DNA from 2 places in the Achromobacter pestifer genome. Region 2 is predicted to be linked to the other one. Evidence: predicted binding sites of a transcription regulator. Region 2 holds the regulator's gene; the other holds the start of a gene.
What was found. Region 2 encodes HrcA, which represses chaperone genes, less so after heat shock. Its sites were predicted from a motif close to TTAGCACTCNNNNNNNNNGAGTGCTAA; they were not measured.

Region 1 (8,897 bases), 1.0 Mb from region 2:
TGAGCACCAGCGTCTGCTGCGTTTCGGCCAGGCCCAGTTCCCAAGGCGTGCCGACGTGCTTGATGGACGACACCGGGGATGCGCCCGTGCCGCCGTCATGGCCGGCAATCACGACGTGGTCGGCCTTGGCCTTGGCCACGCCCGCGGCCACCGTGCCCACGCCCACTTCGGACACCAGCTTGACCGACACCGAAGCCTTGGAATTCACGTTCTTCAGGTCGTGGATCAGTTGGGCCAGGTCTTCGATCGAGTAGATGTCGTGGTGCGGCGGGGGCGAGATCAGGCCGACGCCAGGCACCGAGTAGCGCAGCTTGGCGATGTACTCGGACACCTTGTGGCCGGGCAGCTGGCCGCCTTCGCCGGGCTTGGCGCCTTGCGCCATCTTGATCTGGATCTGGTCGGCCGACGACAGGTATTCGGCGCTCACGCCGAAACGGCCCGACGCCACTTGCTTGATCTTCGAACGCAGCGAGTCGCCCTTCTTCAGTTCGACGTCCGCTTCGATGCGGTCCGTGCCCAGCACCGAGGCCAGCGTGTCGCCGTCCTTGATGGTGCTCTTGCCTTCGCGCATCTCGGCGCGGTAGCGCAGTTCGTCTTCGCCGCCTTCGCCGGTGTTGGACTTGCCGCCGATGCGGTTCATGGCCACGGCCAGCACCGAGTGCGCCTCGGTGGAGATCGAGCCCAGCGACATGGCGCCGGTGGCGAAACGCTTGACGATGTCCTTGGCGGATTCGACGTCGTCCAGCGGAATGGCGCGCGACGGGTCGAAGCGGAACTCGAACAGGCCGCGCAGCGTCATGTGGCGACGGCTCTGGTCGTTGATGATCTGCGCGTACTCCTTGTACGTGCGGTAGTTGTTGGCGCGCGAAGCGTGCTGCAGCTTGGCGATGGAATCCGGCGTCCACATGTGTTCTTCGCCGCGCACGCGATAGGCGTACTCGCCGCCCGCGTCCAGGTCGTTGGCCAGGACCGGATCGGTGCTGAAGGCGGCGCGGTGCTGGCGCAGCGCTTCCTCGGCCACCTGGAAGATGCCGATGCCTTCGATGTTGGAGGCGGTGCCGGTGAAGTACTTGTTGACCAGGGCGGTCTGCAGGCCCACGGCTTCGAAGATCTGCGCGCCGGTGTAGGACATGTACGTGGAAATGCCCATCTTGGACATGACCTTGTTCAGGCCCTTGCCGATGGCCTTGATGAAGTTCTTGACCGCCTTTTCGGGGTCGTTCATCTTGCCCAGCGATTCCAGCGCCAGGTAGGGGTGGATGGCTTCCGCGCCGTAGCCGCCCAAGAGCGCGAAGTGGTGCACTTCGCGCGCCGAGCCGGTTTCCACGACCAGGCCGGTGTTGGTGCGCAGGCCGGCGCGGATCAGGTGCTGGTGGACCGCGGACGTCGCCAGCAGCGCGGGGATGGCCACGCGCTCGCTGTCGACCAGGCGGTCGGACACGATCAGGATGTTGTAGCCGCTGCGCACCGCGTCGACGGCGCGCGCGCACAGCGCGGCCACGCGGGCTTCGATGCCCTCGGGGCCCCAGGCGGCGGGATAGGTGATGTCCAGCTCAAAGCTGCGGAACTTCTTGCCCGTGACCTGCTCGATGTCGCGGATCTGCGCCATGGCGGCGAAATCCAGCACCGGCTGGGACACTTCCAGGCGCAGCGGCGGGTTGACGTTGTTGATGTCCAGCAGGTTGGGCTTGGGGCCGATGAAGGACACCAGCGACATCACCAGCTGTTCGCGGATGGGGTCGATCGGCGGGTTCGTGACCTGCGCGAACAACTGGCGGAAGTAGTTGTAGAACGGCTTGGCGCGGTCGGACAGCACGGCCAGGGGGGCGTCGTTGCCCATCGAGCCGATGACTTCCTCGCCCGTCGAGGCCATGGGCTCCAGGATGAACTTGTAGTCTTCCTGGGTCCAGCCGAAGGCCTGCTGGCGGTCCAGCAGCGACACGGACGACTGCGTGGCGACGGCAGCCTGGCGCGGCGCCGGCAGCGATTCCAGCTTGATCTGCAGGCGTTCGATCCACTGGCGGTACGGCCGGTTGTTGGCCAGCTGCAGCTTGATCTCGGCGTCGTCGATGATGCGGCCCTGTTCCAGGTCGATCAGGAACATCTTGCCCGGCTGCAGGCGCCACTTCTTGACGATGCGGTTTTCGGGGATGGACAGCGTGCCGGCTTCCGAAGCCAGGATGACCATGTCGTCATCGGTGACCAGGTAGCGGGCCGGGCGCAGGCCGTTGCGGTCCAGCGTGGCGCCGATCTGGCGGCCATCGGTGAACGCGACCGCGGCGGGGCCGTCCCACGGCTCCATCATGGCGGCGTGGTATTCGTAGAAAGCGCGGCGGCTTTCGTCCATCTGCGTGTGCTGTTCCCAGGCTTCCGGGATCATCATCATCATGGCGTGGGCCAGCGAGTAGCCCGAATTCACCAGCAGTTCCAGGCAGTTGTCGAACGTGGCGGTGTCCGACTGGCCTTCGTAGACGATGGGGTACAGCTTCTTCAGGTCGTCGCCCAGCACGGCCGACTGCATCATGCCTTCGCGCGCGCGCAGCCAGTTGAAGTTGCCCTTGACCGTGTTGATTTCGCCGTTGTGGGCGATCATGCGGTACGGGTGGGCCAGCGGCCAGGCGGGGAAGGTGTTGGTCGAGAAGCGCTGGTGCACCAGCGCCAGCGCCGACACCGTGCGGGTATCGGCCAGGTCGCGGTAGTAGCGGCCGACCTGGTCGGCCAACAGCAGGCCCTTGTAGACCACGGTGCGTACCGAGGCCGAGGGCACGAAGTATTCCTTGCCGTGCGCCAGATGCATGTTCTGGATGGCGTGGCTGGCGGTCTTGCGGATCACGTACAGCTTGCGCTCCAGCGCGTCCGGCACCATTACGTCGGCGCCGCGGCCGATGAACAGCTGGCGGATCACGGGCTCGCAGTCGCGCACGGTGGGCGACATGGGCATGTCGACGTCCACCGGCACGTCGCGCCAGCCCAGGACGACCTGGCCTTCGGCGCGCACCGAGCGCTCCAGTTCCTGTTCGCAAGCCAGGCGCGAGGCCGTTTCCTTGGGCAGGAACACCATGGCCACGCCGTACTCGCCAGGAGGCGGCAGCGTGATGCCTTGATGGCCGAGTTCGTCGCGGTAGAGCGTGTCGGGGATCTGGATCAGGATGCCGGCGCCGTCGCCCATCAGCTTGTCCGCGCCGACCGCGCCGCGGTGGTCCAGGTTTTCCAGGATCTTCAGACCCTGCTGGATGATGGCGTGGCTTTTCTTGCCCTTGATGTGGGCCACGAAGCCGACGCCGCAGGCGTCATGCTCGTTCTTGGGGTTGTACAGGCCCTGGGCGGCAGGCAGTCCGATGCGGCTGGCATCGATGGGGGTCGCCTTGGGCGGGGGACAGGAGTCGATCGGGGTAATTTGGGGCATGGCGCGCTCCGCAGTGGGCCTGCGTCGTAATGTTGCAGTGCAGGAGACGGACAATACCCCCGCCATGAGTAGGGTGCAATATAAATAAATAGGGTGTGTCCCCTTTTATATATAAGGCTTGTCATTCTGCATTAATTCGGTGACGCATCAAGAGCCGCGCCACGCGGGGTTTACCAGAGGGGTGTGCACCAGGAGGGTGCGCCCGCATCCGGGAAATGAGCATTTTTCTCTTTATATGTCCCTAATTTAATCGGGAATCTGGCAGGCCTGAAGCGATGCTTGGCGTTGCGGAAATGCAAATGCATCCGCCGACCTGCGTCGCCGCGGTCGGAAAAAATGAAGAACCCGCCGTACAGGCGGGTCCGCAATCAGGAAGAGGTCGACGTAGGCGTCGTGGTGGGAGGCGCGGAACTTGGCTCTGCATCGGACGATGCAGCGGCCGGCTTCTTGCGCGGACGTCCGCGCTGGCCGGGGGCGACCCGGCGGCTGGCGGTATGGGCCAGGCTGGCGATGAAAGCGGGACCGCCCAGCGCCCATTGTCCGGAGACGGCCTGGTCGATGCGCTGGGTTTCTTCGCGCGACAGGCCGTCCTGCAAGCGCTTGCGGTAATTGGCCTGGCGGTCGAACGGGGTATTGCCGCAGGCCCAGTAGTCCGCGTGGTCCGACTGCCATTGCGCGGGAGCGGCGGTGGTGTTGCCGGTATGGCTGGACGCGGAGGACCAGGGCCAGGAATCGGGATCCTGCGAGGCGCCGCTACGCACTGGATAGGTTTCGAGCCAGACCAGCGACGGCAGTACCCAGGCGCCCGGCTCCAGCAAGGCGGACCGGTAGCGGCCTGCAAAGACCCGGCCGCCGCGCAGGCGCGCCGCGAGGTTGCGGCCCAGCGTCTGCATCAGGCGCGGCAGGCCTTCCTCGTCCGCGGGCGTGGCCAGCAGCAGGATGCGGTCGTTGGCAAGCAGCCAGCCGTGAACCGAGACGCGGTGGCGTTGGGCGGATTCGCCCAGCCACGTAGCCAGTTGGTTCAGGATGTCGGCCGGCGCGGGTTGCGACGGCGCCGCCAGCGGCTGGATGAAGTTGGCCTGCACCAGTTGGGGCAGCCCAGGGGCGTACAGACGGGGCAGACGGGCCATAGTGTCAGGACTTGCGTATTTGGAAGAACGGGTTGTCTTCGCTCACGGTATATAAATAGTGCCACGGTGGGCGCTGGTCAAGTCCCGTGATCATGGTCAGGGCAGGAAATCGCTTTTTTTTCTGTCGTTCGTACCCCATAAAGCCCAGGTTAACATTCGGCGACGGAACGTCGTACCGTGGATATCCCCTAATCCGCGGGACGTTTTTGCCCATCATTTCGACCGGAGGAAAGCAATGGCAGTCGCCCTGGAACTCATTTCGCAGCATCGCTGCTTCGGCGGCTGGCAGCGCTATTACCGCCACGCGTCCGCGGAGATCGGCCTGCCCATGCGTTTCTCCGTCTACATTCCGCCGCAGGCCGAACAAGGCCCGGTGCCGGTGCTGTTCTATCTGGCGGGCCTGACCTGCACGGAAGAGACCTTCATGATCAAGGCGGGCGCCCAGCGCCTGGCCGCCGAGCTCGGCGTCATGCTGGTCGCCCCGGACACCAGCCCGCGTGGCGCCAACGTGGCGGGCGAGGACGAAAGCTGGGACTTGGGCACCGGCGCGGGCTTCTATGTGGACGCCACCACCCCCGCGTGGCGCGGCCACTACCGCATGTACAGCTACGTGACGCAGGAATTGCACGGCATTGTCACGGGCGACGCCCTGCCCGGCGACGCGTCGCGTACCGGCATCTTTGGCCACTCCATGGGCGGCCACGGCGCGCTCGTGCTGGCGCTGCGCAACCCCGGCAAGTTCCGCTCGGTTTCCGCGTTTGCGCCCATCGCCGCGCCCAGCCAGTGCCCCTGGGGCAAGAAGGCGTTCGGCGCCTATCTGGGCGACAAGGTCGAGGACTGGGCCGCCTATGACGCCTCGGCGCTGATGCGCAGCGCCGTGCAGCCGTTTCCCGCCGGCATCCTGATCGATCAGGGCGAGTCGGATCAGTTCCTGGCCGAACAGTTGTATCCCGAGGTATTCGAGGCGGCCTGCGCCGCTGCCGGCCAGCCGCTGGAGCTGCGGCGCCAGCCGGGCTACGACCACGGCTACTACTTCATCTCGACGTTCATCGAGGATCACATCCGGTTTCACGTCGAGCGGCTTGGAAAACCGGCGCCCTGAAGGCGCGCTTCTATACTGGCGGGCCTGCCGCGGCAGGCTGCCTGCGCGCCCCGGCGCGCCGCCTGCGGTCTGTGCTCAATAGGAACGCCTGATTTGGTCAACGGAATCGCTCCCTTCGCCTGGATACTGCTGGGCGCCGTCGTGGTCCTGCTGCCCGGCATCGTCATGCTGCTGGGCCGCGGCGGCCCGCGCGACGAGCGCGGCCGCCGGATGTTCCAGTTCCGCCCGGTGCGTCGCCTGTTCGGCCTGATGCTGGTGCTGCTGGGATGCGTGTCGGGCCTGCTGGCGCTGTCGTTGGTGCAGTTCTTCCGCCTGACGACCGACGAGCCGGTCGCTCGCATCGAAGTGCGCCAGGTGGCCGACGGCCAGTTCCAGGTCAACGCCAGCGCGCCCGGCACCGGGAGCAAGCAGTACGTCCTTTATGGGGACCAGTGGCAGATCGATGCTCGCGTTGTGCGCTGGCGCCTGCCGGCGCTGATGGCCGGTGTGCCGCCGCTGTACCGGCTGGAACGCCTGTCTGGCCGCTATAGCGATGCGGCGCGCGAGGCCTCCGCCACGCGCTCGGTCCACGCGCTGGATGATTGGCCGGCGCCGGACCTGGCATCGCTGAAGAAGAATTTCCCGAACTGGTTCCCGTTCGTCGATGTCCAATTCGGCAGCGCCGCATATATGCCGCTGTTCGACGGCGCCCGCTATCAGGTGCTGCTGGATCCGCGCGGAGCGCTGTTCGTGCGGCCCGACGGCGAGGCCACGGCCGAGGGCCTGAAGCGCCTGGGCTGGTAGGGCAAGTCGCAGCCGCGCCCGAATGCAGGGGCTGGCCATCCGCCAGCAGCGTGCGCTTGTCCCCAAAGCGGCGCCCCGCTCCAAAAAAATAAACGGGGACATATATCGCCGAAGGAAACTTTGACGCGCCGCAATAGTCGAATTAGCACTCCCAATACTAGAGTGCTAACATCGAATCCATGTCGTTATCCCTTCGCCATCCGGAGATCCCCGCTATGAAGCAACCCAGTACCTCGTTGGCCGCTTCCGGCAACGCCCTGGCGTTGGCCATTGCCAATCCGGGCGCACTTGGCACGATCGACGCTTATATCTCCTCGGTCAACCGCCTGCCGGTCCTGTCCGCGGAACGTGAAACCGAGCTTGGTCGCCGCCTGCGCGACCAGGAAGACCTGGGCGCCGCGCGCGAACTGATTCTGTCGCACCTGCGCCTGGTGGTGTCGGTGGCCCGCCAGTACCTGGGCTACGGATTGCCGCATGCCGATCTCATTCAGGAAGGCAACGTCGGCCTGATGAAGGCCGTCAAGCGCTTCGACCCCGAGCGCGGCGTGCGCCTGGTGTCGTTCGCCGTGCACTGGATCAAGGCCGAAATCCACGAGTACATCATCCGCAACTGGCGTCTGGTGAAGGTCGCGACCACCAAGGCCCAGCGCAAGCTGTTCTTCAATCTGCGCAGCATGCGTCCCGACGGCCAGACGCTGGATCCGGACCAGGTCGACCACATCGCGCGCGAACTGAACGTGCGCCGCGAAGACGTGAGCGAAATGGAAGTACGCCTGTCCGGCCGCGACATGTCGCTGGAAAACCAGGACGATGACGATGACAGCTACGCGCCCATCGCCTACCTGTCCGACGAAGGCCGCCAGGAACCCACCCGGGTGCTGGAGCGCGCCGCGCGCGACCAGCTGCAAAGCGCCGGCCTGACCGACGCGCTGCAAGCGCTGGATCCGCGTTCGCGCCGCATCGTCGAGGCCCGCTGGCTGCAGGACGACGGCGGCGCCACGCTGCACGAACTGGCGCAGGAGTTCGGCGTGTCGGCCGAGCGCATCCGTCAGATCGAAGCGGCCGCCTTGAAGAAGATGCGCGGCAACCTCGCGTCTTGAGGCGCCTCGATGGACCACGAAAGGGCCGCTGGATAGCGGCCCTTTTGCTTTTCCGGCGCACGGCGGCGGCGCGTGAATAAATTGATACAAATTCGAGCGGAAAATTTGCGCGGCGCAAGAAACTTAATGAGGATCGCACCGCCTAACTTCATGTAGACCGCGAACTTCGGTTAGCAGTCTTGTCATCCGTCTCGGCTTCTCCTCTTTCCCCTCCCCTATGAGACGGATGCTTGCGGGGCACCATGCATACCTGGTGCCCCGTTTTTTATGCGCGCGCGCTTTGCGCTGGCAGAGGGAGGGCTCGGCGAACGCCGTTCGCCGCCAGGGCGAAGAACGGCCTGCCTAGGCCGCCTGGGCGTTGTCGGCAGCCGTCCTGGCCCCATGCCACAGCGCGTCCTGCACGCGCCGCACGCCCGTCGCCATCGAACCGTCCTGGTATAGCTTGATCCAGCGGTAGCCGGGCGCCATGTTGTCCACCACGTGCTTGCCGTCGCGGATGCTGAACTGGAAGCAGGTCGACGGCGTGGCCAGCAGGCGCAGGTTGTGGCGGCGGCGGTCGAACTCATGGTGCACATGGCCCCACAGCAGCACGCGGACCTGCGGCCAGCGCGTCAGCAGCTTGAACAGGGCCTGCGGGTTGTCGATCATCATCGAATCGTGCCAGTGGCTGTCGATCTGCATGGGGTTGTGATGCATGGCGATCAGCGTGTGGCGGCCCGGGGTCTCGGCCAGCGCGGCCTCCAGCAGATCGAGCTGGCTCGCGGGCAGATGGCCGGCATTGGAGCCGGGCACGGTGGTGTCCAGCGCCACCACGCGCCAGGCGCCCACGTCGGTCACCGGAACCGACCATTGCGGCAATTCCTGGCGCATCACGGCCGGCAGGTCATGGTTGCCCGGCAGGCAGCGGATGCTGGCCCGTTCCAGCGCGGGCGCCTCGGACAGGACGCGCGCCAGCCGGCGATAGGCCTCGGCCTCGCCGTCCTGGGACATGTCGCCAGTAGCCAGCAGCAGATCGGGGTGCTTGCCGTCCGCCTCGATCTGGCGCAGCACCGCGCGCAGGCTGGCGTCCGTGTTGACGCCCAGCATCGAGGTTTCCGGCTCGCCGAACAGATGGCTGTCAGTCAGCTGGACCAGCATGGCGGGCGCGTCGTCGCGCCGGGTCAGGGAGTGGATCCGGGCCAAGTGCCGCTCCTGCAAAGTTTGTGCGATTCCACATTACCCAAAAAACGTGGCGCGGCGCGTATCGCATGTCCGCATTGGGGTAACGAAACGTGCATTCTCCACGATTCCTGATGGTTTCCGCCCCGGACCTGAAGGAAAAAGCCGCTATTCTTGTGGAACTTCACACAAGCTCCGCCCACAGAACATGGATGTAG
Region 2 (8,897 bases):
AGCTTCTTCAAGAATCCGATCGTGTCGGCGGGCGTGCGCGATGCGCTGCTCAGCCGTTTTCCGGGCCTGGTGTCCTATGCCCAGCCGGATGGCGGCTACAAGCTGGCGGCCGGCTGGCTGATCGACCAGTGCGGCTGGAAGGGACGCTCGCTGGGCGCCGCCGGGGTGCACGAGCGGCAGGCCCTGGTGCTGGTCAACCGCGGCGGGGCCACGGCAGCCGACATCATGGGCCTGGCGCATGCCATCCAGGGCGCGGTGTCCGAGCGCTATGGCGTGCGGCTGGAGCCGGAACCCGTGGTGGTGTGAGGCTGTTTCGGCCTGGCAAGAAAAAAGGACCCCGCAGGGTCCTTTTTTCTTGCTGGCGAGGGCTTCAGAGGCCCAGCACGGACTGCATGTCGTACAGGCCGTTGTGCTTGCCTTCCAGGAAGCGGGCGGCGCGCAGGGCGCCTTCCGCGTAGGTGGCGCGGCTGGCCGAGCGGTGCGTGATCTCGATGCGTTCGCCGGTGCCGCAGAAGGACACGGTGTGATCGCCCACGATTTCGCCGCCGCGCAGCACGGAGAAGCCGATGGTGCCGGGCTTGCGCACGCCGGTATCGCCGTGGCGGCTCCAGGTGGCGACGTCCGGCAGGGCCACGTTCCAGGCCGAGGCGATGGTTTCACCCATTTTCAGCGCGGTGCCCGAGGGCGCGTCGACCTTGTTGCGGTGGTGCGCTTCGAACACTTCGACGTCGTAGCCGGAGTTCAGGATGCGCGCGGCCATGTCCAGCAGCTTGAGGGTGGCGTTGACGCCCACGCTCATGTTGGGCGCGAAGACGATGCCGATCTTCTGGGCGGCGACTTCGATCGCGGCGCGGCCGTTGTCGTCGAAACCGGTGGTGCCGATGACGGCGTTCACACCATGCTTGACGCAGGCCCGCAGGTGTTCGAGCGTGCCTTCAGGACGGGTGAAGTCGATCAGGCAGTCGGCTTGGGCCAGAGCGTCGAGATCATCGGTGATCGCCACGCCTGTTTGCTTGCCCAGCGGCGCGCCGGCGTCCTGGCCCAGCGCGGCCGAGCCCTGACGGTCCAGCGCCACGGCAAGCTGCAGGCCGGGGGCGTTCAGGACGGCTTCGATCAGCATCTGGCCCATACGGCCGCTGGCGCCGGCAATTGCAATACGCATAGATAATCCTTGGTGTTACTTGAGCGGCTCGGGGGCGTTGCCGGGCTGGCCAGGATACTGGTTCAGGGGGCTGACCGGAGCGGCGGAGTCGCGCTTGAGCTGGTCTGCCTCTTCCTTCTGGCGCGCCTCGTCTTCCGTGAGGCGCTTGTCCGCCTTTTCGTCGGCGACGGCGTTGGGCGTGTTGATCTGGTAGGGCTGCAGGTCAGGCTGCTTGTCGCCTTCCCAGCGGGTCAGCCGGTCGTTTTCGAACCAGACGGTGAATTTGCGTTCCTGGGCTTCGCCGTAGCCGGGCTTGAAGTAGTAGGGGTAGTCCCAGCGGTTGGCGTGCAGTACGCTGGTCAGCGTCGGGCTGCCCAGGGCGAAGCGCACCTGTTCGCGCGTCATGCCGGGCTGCAGCAGGGCGACCTGCTCCTGGGTGATCCAGTTTCCTTGCTGGACGCCGGCCTTGTAGGGGAAGCCCCACTTGTCCCCCGAGCATCCGGCCAGGGCGACGGCCAGGGCGGCCACCATCAGGCCGGTCTTCAGCGAGCGGGAGGGAATTCGTGCAATCATGGACACTACGCGCCCCTATTATTTGGAAGCAGACAAAACCGTTATCATAAAGGTTTCATAAGGATAGTTCCGCGTGGCGGCATGATTTCGGTGAGCCGGCTCGCGGTGAACCTATCCTGCCCATGCCAACGCGGACGGAGAGCGATTACACCATGAGCGACCAAAGCGAACTGAAGAACATGGGTTTGAAGGCGACGTTCCCTCGCCTGAAAATTCTTGATATTTTCCGGAAATCGGATCAACGGCACCTGAGCGCCGAAGACGTCTATCGCGCCCTGATCGGCGAAAACGTCGAAATCGGGCTGGCTACGGTCTACCGCGTCCTGACCCAGTTCGAACAGGCCGGCATCCTTGCCCGCAGCCAGTTCGACAGCGGCAAGGCGGTGTTCGAGCTCAACGATGGCGATCACCACGATCACCTGATCTGCACGAATTGCGGCAAGGTGGTCGAGTTTTCGGACCCCGAGATCGAAAAGCGCCAGCAAAAGATTGCCAAGGACAACTCCTTCGCGTTGGAAAGCCACGCCATGGTGTTGTACGGCATTTGCGGCAGCTGCATGAAGGGCCGCTGATCCGGCCCTATCGGACGGCCCGCGGCTACGCTCGCGGCGGGCAAGTGAGATCCAAATCCCCTTCAAGTTGAAGGGGATTTTTTTATGGCGGGAATCGACCCTTTTTCTGCCGGAGGGCCGCCTTCAAAAGGCAGGCCGGCAGTTCAGTCTTGCCCGAAGCCTTCCAGCATTTCGCGGGCGTGTTCGCGGGTGGTGGCGGTGAGCTTGATGCCGCCCAGCATGCGCGCGATTTCCTCGACGCGGGCGGAGGCGTCCAGCTCTTCGATGCTGGAGCGGGTGACGCCGCGCGATTCGGCCTTGCTGACCAGGAACTGATTGTTGGCGCAGGCGGCGACCTGGGGCAGGTGGGTCACGCACAGCACCTGGTGGCGTTCGCCGAGCTCGCGCAGCAGCTTGCCGACGGCCTCGGCCACCGCGCCGCCCACGCCGCTGTCGACTTCGTCGAAGATCAGGGTGGGCACGCGCGCGGCGCGGCTGGCAATCACGGACAGCGCCAGCGAAATCCGCGACAGTTCACCGCCCGAGGCCACCTTGGCCAGCGGACGCGGCGTGGTCCCGGCATGGCCGGCCACCAGGAATTCGACCTGCTCGTTGCCCTGCGCGGACGGCGCCGATTCGGCCAGCGTGGGCTCGAATTTGCCGCCTTGCATGGCCAGCGTCTGCATGGCCTGCGTGACCTGCTTGCCCAGGTCCTTGGCGACCTTGCGGCGCGCCGTCGTCAGTTTGGCGGCCGTGGCGTCGTACTGCGCCTGCGCGGCCTGCGTCTGGGCGCGCAGGGCATCGATGTCGCCCGCGGCTTGCAGCGCCTTGAGCTGGGCATGCAGCGTGTCGCGCAGCTCGCAAAGCGCGTCGGGCTCGACACGGAATTTGCGGCCTGTTTCGAACACCAGGCCCAGCCGGGCTTCGACGGTCACGAGCCGCCGCGGATCGAGGTCGACGCGGCTGACGTAGTTGTTCAGGTCCGACACGGCCTCGCTCACGGCGATGCGGGCGGATTCCAGTTCGTCGTACACGCCCTGCAGGCCGGGATCATGGCGCAGCATCTGCTGGATGCGGTGGTTCGCCGAGGTGAGCCGGTGGTGCGCGGAATCGCCTTCGCCGTCCAGGGCTTCGAGGATCTGCGTGGCGCCATCCAGCAGGGATTGCGAATGCGACAGGCGCGTGTGCTCGGACTGCAGCGCATCCCATTCGTCGGGGCCGAGATTCAGCTGATCGAGTTCGTCGACCTGCCATTGCAGGCGGTCGCGCTCGGTGGCCAGGCTGGCGGCGTCCTTTTCGGCGGATTCCAGCTGGCGTGCCAGCGCGCGCCATTGCTTCCAGGCCTGGCCGACCGCGTTGCGCAGTTCGCCATGGCCGCCGTGGGCATCCAGCAGGTCGCGCTGGGCGTCGGCGCGCATCAGGCTCTGGTGCGCGTGCTGGCCATGGATGTCGACCAGGCTGTCGCCCAGTTCGCGCAATTGCGCCACGGTGGCGGGCGTGCCGTTGATATAGGCGCGGCTGCGGCCCTGGGCGTCGATGACGCGGCGCAAGGATAGCTCCGTGTCGGCGTCGATCTGGCGCTCTTGCAGCCAGGCGATCAGCCCTTTGGGCGTATCGAAGACCGCGGTGATGTCGGCGCGCGGCGCGCCTTCGCGCAGCATGCTGGCGTCGCCGCGCTCGCCCAGCGCGAGCGCCAGCGCGTCCACCAGTATGGATTTTCCCGCGCCGGTTTCGCCGGAAAAGACGGTGAAGCCGGGGCCGAAATGGATCTCGGTCTGTTCGACGATGACGAAGTCGCGGATATGCAGGGTGCGCAGCATGTCGGGGCGCTTACTACTCTACGTTGTCGGAGGCTTCGGGCATCAGGTTCCAGTGCAGCTTGCGGCGCAGGGTGGAGAAGAAACTGTAGCCTTCGGGATGCACGAAGCGGATGGTATAGGGCGCGCGCTGCACGACGATGCGGTCGCCCGGCTGCAGGTCGGACCAGGTCTGCATGTCGAAATGCACGCTGGCGCCGACCTCCACGCGGCCCATGGCCGTGAGCGTCATGTTCAGCACGCCGCTGTCGGGAATGACGATGGGGCGGTTGGACAGCGTTTGCGGCGCCACGGGCACCAGCACCATGGCGTTCATGCCCGGATGCAGGATGGGGCCGTTGGCCGACAGCGCGTACGCGGTGGAGCCCGTGGGCGTGGCGATGATCAGGCCGTCGGCGCGCTGCGTGTACATGAAGGCGCCGTCCAGCTCCACCCGCACTTCGATCATGCCGCCGCGTCCCGCGCGGTTCAGCACGACGTCGTTCAGGGCGGACGCGGAATACATTTTCTGGTCGCCGCGCCACACGCTGCCTTCCAGCAGCATGCGTTCCTCGATCTGGAAGCTGCCTTCGAGCACGCGCGCCAGGGCGCCGTGCGCGTCCTGCAGCGCGATGTCGGTGATGAAACCCAGGCGCCCGTGGTTGATGCCGACCAGCGGCATGCCATAGGGAGCGAGGTGGCGGCTTGCGCCCAGCACGGTGCCGTCGCCGCCCATGACCACGGCCAGCGACGCGGTCTTGCCGATTTCCTCGAGCGTGGCGACGGGGTATTCGGTCAGTCCGGTATTGCGCGCCGTGTCCGCATCGATGAGCACCTGCCGGCCCGCTTGCGTCAGCGCGTGGGCGAGTGCTCTCAGCGGTGTGTCCAGGCCGGTGTCCTGGTATCTGCCGATCAGGGCTACGGTAGGAAAATGCATGGCTGCTTGCGTATCAAGAAAGGCCAGACCAGAAGCCGAAACCTGCCCGGAATGGGCGGTTTAGCCGATTATATGGGGCCGCATATGGGCTTGCGGGACAAAAATCGCCTCAATTGAAAAAGATTCCCTAAAATACTTGCTATGGATGACCGCGCACGCGCACTACTGAAAGCGTTGATCGAACGCTATATCGCCGATGGGCAGCCAGTCGGCTCGCGGACGCTATCGAAAGTTTTCGACTTGTCCCCGGCCACGATCCGCAATGTGATGGCGGACCTCGAAGAACTGGGCCTGATCCACAGCCCGCACACCTCCGCCGGCCGCGTTCCCACGCCGCGGGGCTACCGCATGTTCGTCGATTCGCTGCTGGCGGTGCAGTCCTACCAGCTCGAACCGCACAACATGGGCGAGATGCTGGCAGCCGCCGAACCCACGCGCGCCGTCAACGCCGCGGCGGCCTTGCTGTCCAACCTGACCCAGTTCGCCGGCGTGGTGCTGACGCCCAAGCGCGCGCAGGTGTTCCGCCAGATCGAATTCATCCGCCTGTCCGACAAGCGCGTGCTGCTCATCATCGTCACGCCCGACGGCGACGTGCAGAACCGCATCCTTTTCGTCCAGCGCGACTATGCCGAGGCGGAATTGCTGGAAGCCGGCAATTTCTTCAACATGCATTTCGCCGGCAAGTCCTTCAACGCGGTGCGGCAGACCCTGTCCACCGAATTGGCGCAACTGCGCGAAGACATCTCGCGCCTGATGCAGGCCGCGGTCGAAGCCAGCGCGGAAGCCGCCGAGGACGGCGACGCCATGGTCATCTCCGGAGAGCGCAAGCTGCTGGACGTGACCGACATCGCGTCCGACATGGACCGCCTGCGCAAGATGTTCTCGCTGTTCGAGAAAAAGACCGACCTGCTGCAGCTGCTGGACGTGTCCACCCGCGCCCAGGGCGTGCAGATCTACATCGGCGGCGATTCACAGCTGGTGCCGATGGAAGAGGTCTCGGTCATCACCGCGCCTTACGGCGTGGACGGCAAGGTCGTGGGCACGCTGGGCGTGATCGGTCCCACGCGCATGGCCTACGAACGCGTCATTCCCATCGTGGATATCACGGCGCGCTTGCTGTCCAACGCCCTCAGCCACAACCAGTAGGTCCATCCAAAGCTACGTCCTCCTTGCGGAGGAAGGGGAGTGTTTGTGTTTCTTCGCCTGTTCAAGTACCTGTGGCCTGAGCGCTATCTGCCGGAACCCGAGCAGGAAGACCCCTTCGATGAAGACCCCGCGCCGCGCGGGCCGGGCAAGGTCGGCGTGCTGCTGGTGAACCTGGGCACGCCGGACACGCCGGGCAAGCAGGACATACGCAAGTACCTGGGCGAGTTCCTGTCCGACCCGCGCGTGATCGAGATTCCGCGTTATCTGTGGAAGCCCATCCTGCATTGCCTGGTCTTGACCATGCGGCCCAAGAAACTGGAGCCGCGCTACGCCGGCGTCTGGATGAAGGAAGGCTCGCCGCTGATGGTGTACAGCCAGCGCCAGGCCGATGGCGTGCGCGCCGCCCTGGCCGAAGCCGGGATCGACGCCGTGGTGGAGCTCGGCATGCGCTACGGCAACCCCTCGATCCCGGACGCCGTCTCGCGCCTGCGCCGGCAGGGCTGCGAGCGCATCCTGACCGTCCCGCTCTATCCCCAGTACGCCGCCAGTACCACCGCCACGGTGGTGGACGCGGTCACGCGCCATGCCGGCCGCCTGCGCGATCAACCCGAACTGCGCTTCATCAAGCGCTTCCACGAAGAGCCGGCCTACCTGGATGCGCTGGCCGGCCGCATCGAGCGCTACTGGCAGGAGCACGGCAAGCCGCAGAAGCTGGTCATGAGCTTCCATGGCCTGCCGCGCTATTCGATCGAACTGGGTGATCCCTACTACCGCGATTGCATGGACACGGCGCGTCTGCTGTCCCAGCGCCTGTCGCTGCCGCGTGAACAGATCGAGGTGACCTTCCAGAGCCGCTTCGGCACCGCCCGTTGGCTGGAGCCCTATACCGAACCTACCCTGAAGGCGCTGGCCGCGGCCGGCGTGACCGAGGTCGATGTGGTGTGTCCGGGTTTTGTGGCAGACTGTCTGGAAACCCTGGAAGAGATCAGCCTGGAATGCCGCGACGCCTTTATCGGGGCCGGCGGCAAGCGCTTTCGCTACATTCCGGCGATCAACGACGATCCTGCCTGGATCGCAGGGCTGGCCGACCTGGTGGCACGCCACTTGCAGGGATGGCCCACGCAAATCACGGACTTGAAGGAGAAGGCGCATGCACCATGATCCCAAGACTGGAAAAATCGTCAAAAAGGGGCAGGTCAGCACCCCTGTGGACGAAGATCAGGTGGAACACGAACTGGACGAGGCGCTCGCCGAGACCTTTCCCGCCAGCGATCCCATCGCAATCAGCCCCGAGCCCGACGAGGACCGGGACGTGGATCGCGCCCTGAAGGACAGTTTTCCCGCTAGCGATCCAGCCGCGCCCGCGCAGCCTCACAAGAAGTAGGCTGCCGCGGCGGCGGTCCGCCGTTAGCCGGGTGGTGGCAGAAAACGCCGAATTCGTGCTTGCAGTCTTAGATTTGACGGCATTTGGCAGAAATTGGGCGGATTATTGATTACATTCCACGTGCCTCTGCTACCCGGAGCCGTCAGGGAATATTTGCTTTCCCGGGCTTGAAATAGGGGTATTGGCCCCCATTCATGTCTGCGAAAGCCATACTTTTTGGAGGATTCCCCATGACGGCACCCCATGAGCCTGTAGATCAGACGCCCGAAGTCGGCCAGAACGCCGATGCGGCCTCCGCCGCCGAGGACGCCGTGCAGGCCGAGCTGAACGAGTTGCGCGCCCAGCTGGACGCCGCCCAGGCTACCGTCAATGAGCAGCAGGACCAGCTCTTGCGCGTACGGGCCGAAGCCGACAATGTGCGCCGCCGTGCCCAGGAAGACGTGTCCAAGGCGCGCAAGTTCGGCATCGAGTCGTTCGCCGAAAGCCTGGTTCCGGTCAAGGACAGCCTGGAAGCCGCACTGGCCCAGCCTGACCAGACCGTTGAAACGCTGCGCGAAGGCGTCGAAGTCACGCTCAAGCAGCTGACGGCCGCCTTCGAGCGTAATCTGCTCAAGGAAATCGCGCCGGCGCAGGGCGACAAGTTCGACCCGCACCAGCATCAGGCCATTTCGTCGATTCCCGCCGAGCAGCCCGCCAATACCGTGGTGCAGCTGCTGCAAAAGGGCTATGCCATCACCGATCGAACCCTGCGTCCGGCGTTGGTGGTGGTGTCCGCCGGCCAAGGCTGAACCGGCCGCGCGCCATGACAGATCCCCGGTTCGACCCCGCCCAGGTATTCCAGGTGTTCGGCATGCGTCATGTCGACACCCAGGGATTCGACGCGGCGGTGGTCCAGGCGCCGGGGGCGGACCTGCGTTGCGTGTTCCTGTGGGGCCAGGATTGCTACAACTGCAATCTTTTCAAGCAGGCGGCCTTGCTGCATCAGGACACGCTGCTGGGACTGGGCCTGAGCTGGTTCGAGGCCGATGTCTACGCGGATGAAGCGCTGGGCAGGCGTTTTTCCCTGCATGGCGTCCCCACTTTTGTGCTGTACCGGGCCGGCAAGCGGCTGGGCCGTATCACGGGTTGGCCCGGGTTGCCCCAGTTCACGGCGGCCATCCACCGTCTGCAGGACGCGGCTGCGGAAAATTCCAGCCAGGCGTCTTGAAAAACCCCTCGGGCAGCCCCAGTTATGTGGGGACAAGAAGTTTCTCTCTATTTTCACAGATTCAATCAAGGTAACCGACCATGAGCAAGATTATTGGCATCGACCTGGGCACGACCAACAGCTGCGTGGCTGTCATGGACGGCGGGCAGGTCAAAATCATTG

Region 1: the regulator HrcA is predicted to act here: its motif matches at 6,564-6,590, upstream of rpoH (RNA polymerase sigma factor RpoH).

What each region holds. Positions count from the first base shown of each region.
Region 1 is NZ_CP053985.1:2,426,318-2,435,214, reverse strand. It holds gene FOC84_RS11765 (glutamate synthase-related protein) at 1-3,406, opposite strand, end outside; gene FOC84_RS11760 (hypothetical protein) at 3,775-4,536, opposite strand; gene fghA (S-formylglutathione hydrolase) at 4,772-5,638, shown strand; gene FOC84_RS11750 (hypothetical protein) at 5,732-6,421, shown strand; gene rpoH (RNA polymerase sigma factor RpoH) at 6,637-7,521, shown strand; gene cpdA (3',5'-cyclic-AMP phosphodiesterase) at 7,864-8,703, opposite strand; gene FOC84_RS11735 (cation:proton antiporter) at 8,888-8,897, shown strand, end outside.
Region 2 is NZ_CP053985.1:1,423,933-1,432,829, reverse strand. It holds gene murB (UDP-N-acetylmuramate dehydrogenase) at 1-306, shown strand, start outside; gene dapB (4-hydroxy-tetrahydrodipicolinate reductase) at 371-1,162, opposite strand; gene FOC84_RS07050 (outer membrane protein assembly factor BamE) at 1,178-1,714, opposite strand; gene fur (ferric iron uptake transcriptional regulator) at 1,867-2,286, shown strand; gene recN (DNA repair protein RecN) at 2,430-4,085, opposite strand; gene FOC84_RS07035 (NAD kinase) at 4,099-4,998, opposite strand; gene hrcA (heat-inducible transcriptional repressor HrcA) at 5,140-6,144, shown strand; gene hemH (ferrochelatase) at 6,190-7,305, shown strand; gene FOC84_RS07020 (hypothetical protein) at 7,295-7,528, shown strand; gene grpE (nucleotide exchange factor GrpE) at 7,759-8,316, shown strand; gene FOC84_RS07010 (thioredoxin family protein) at 8,331-8,735, shown strand; gene dnaK (molecular chaperone DnaK) at 8,816-8,897, shown strand, end outside.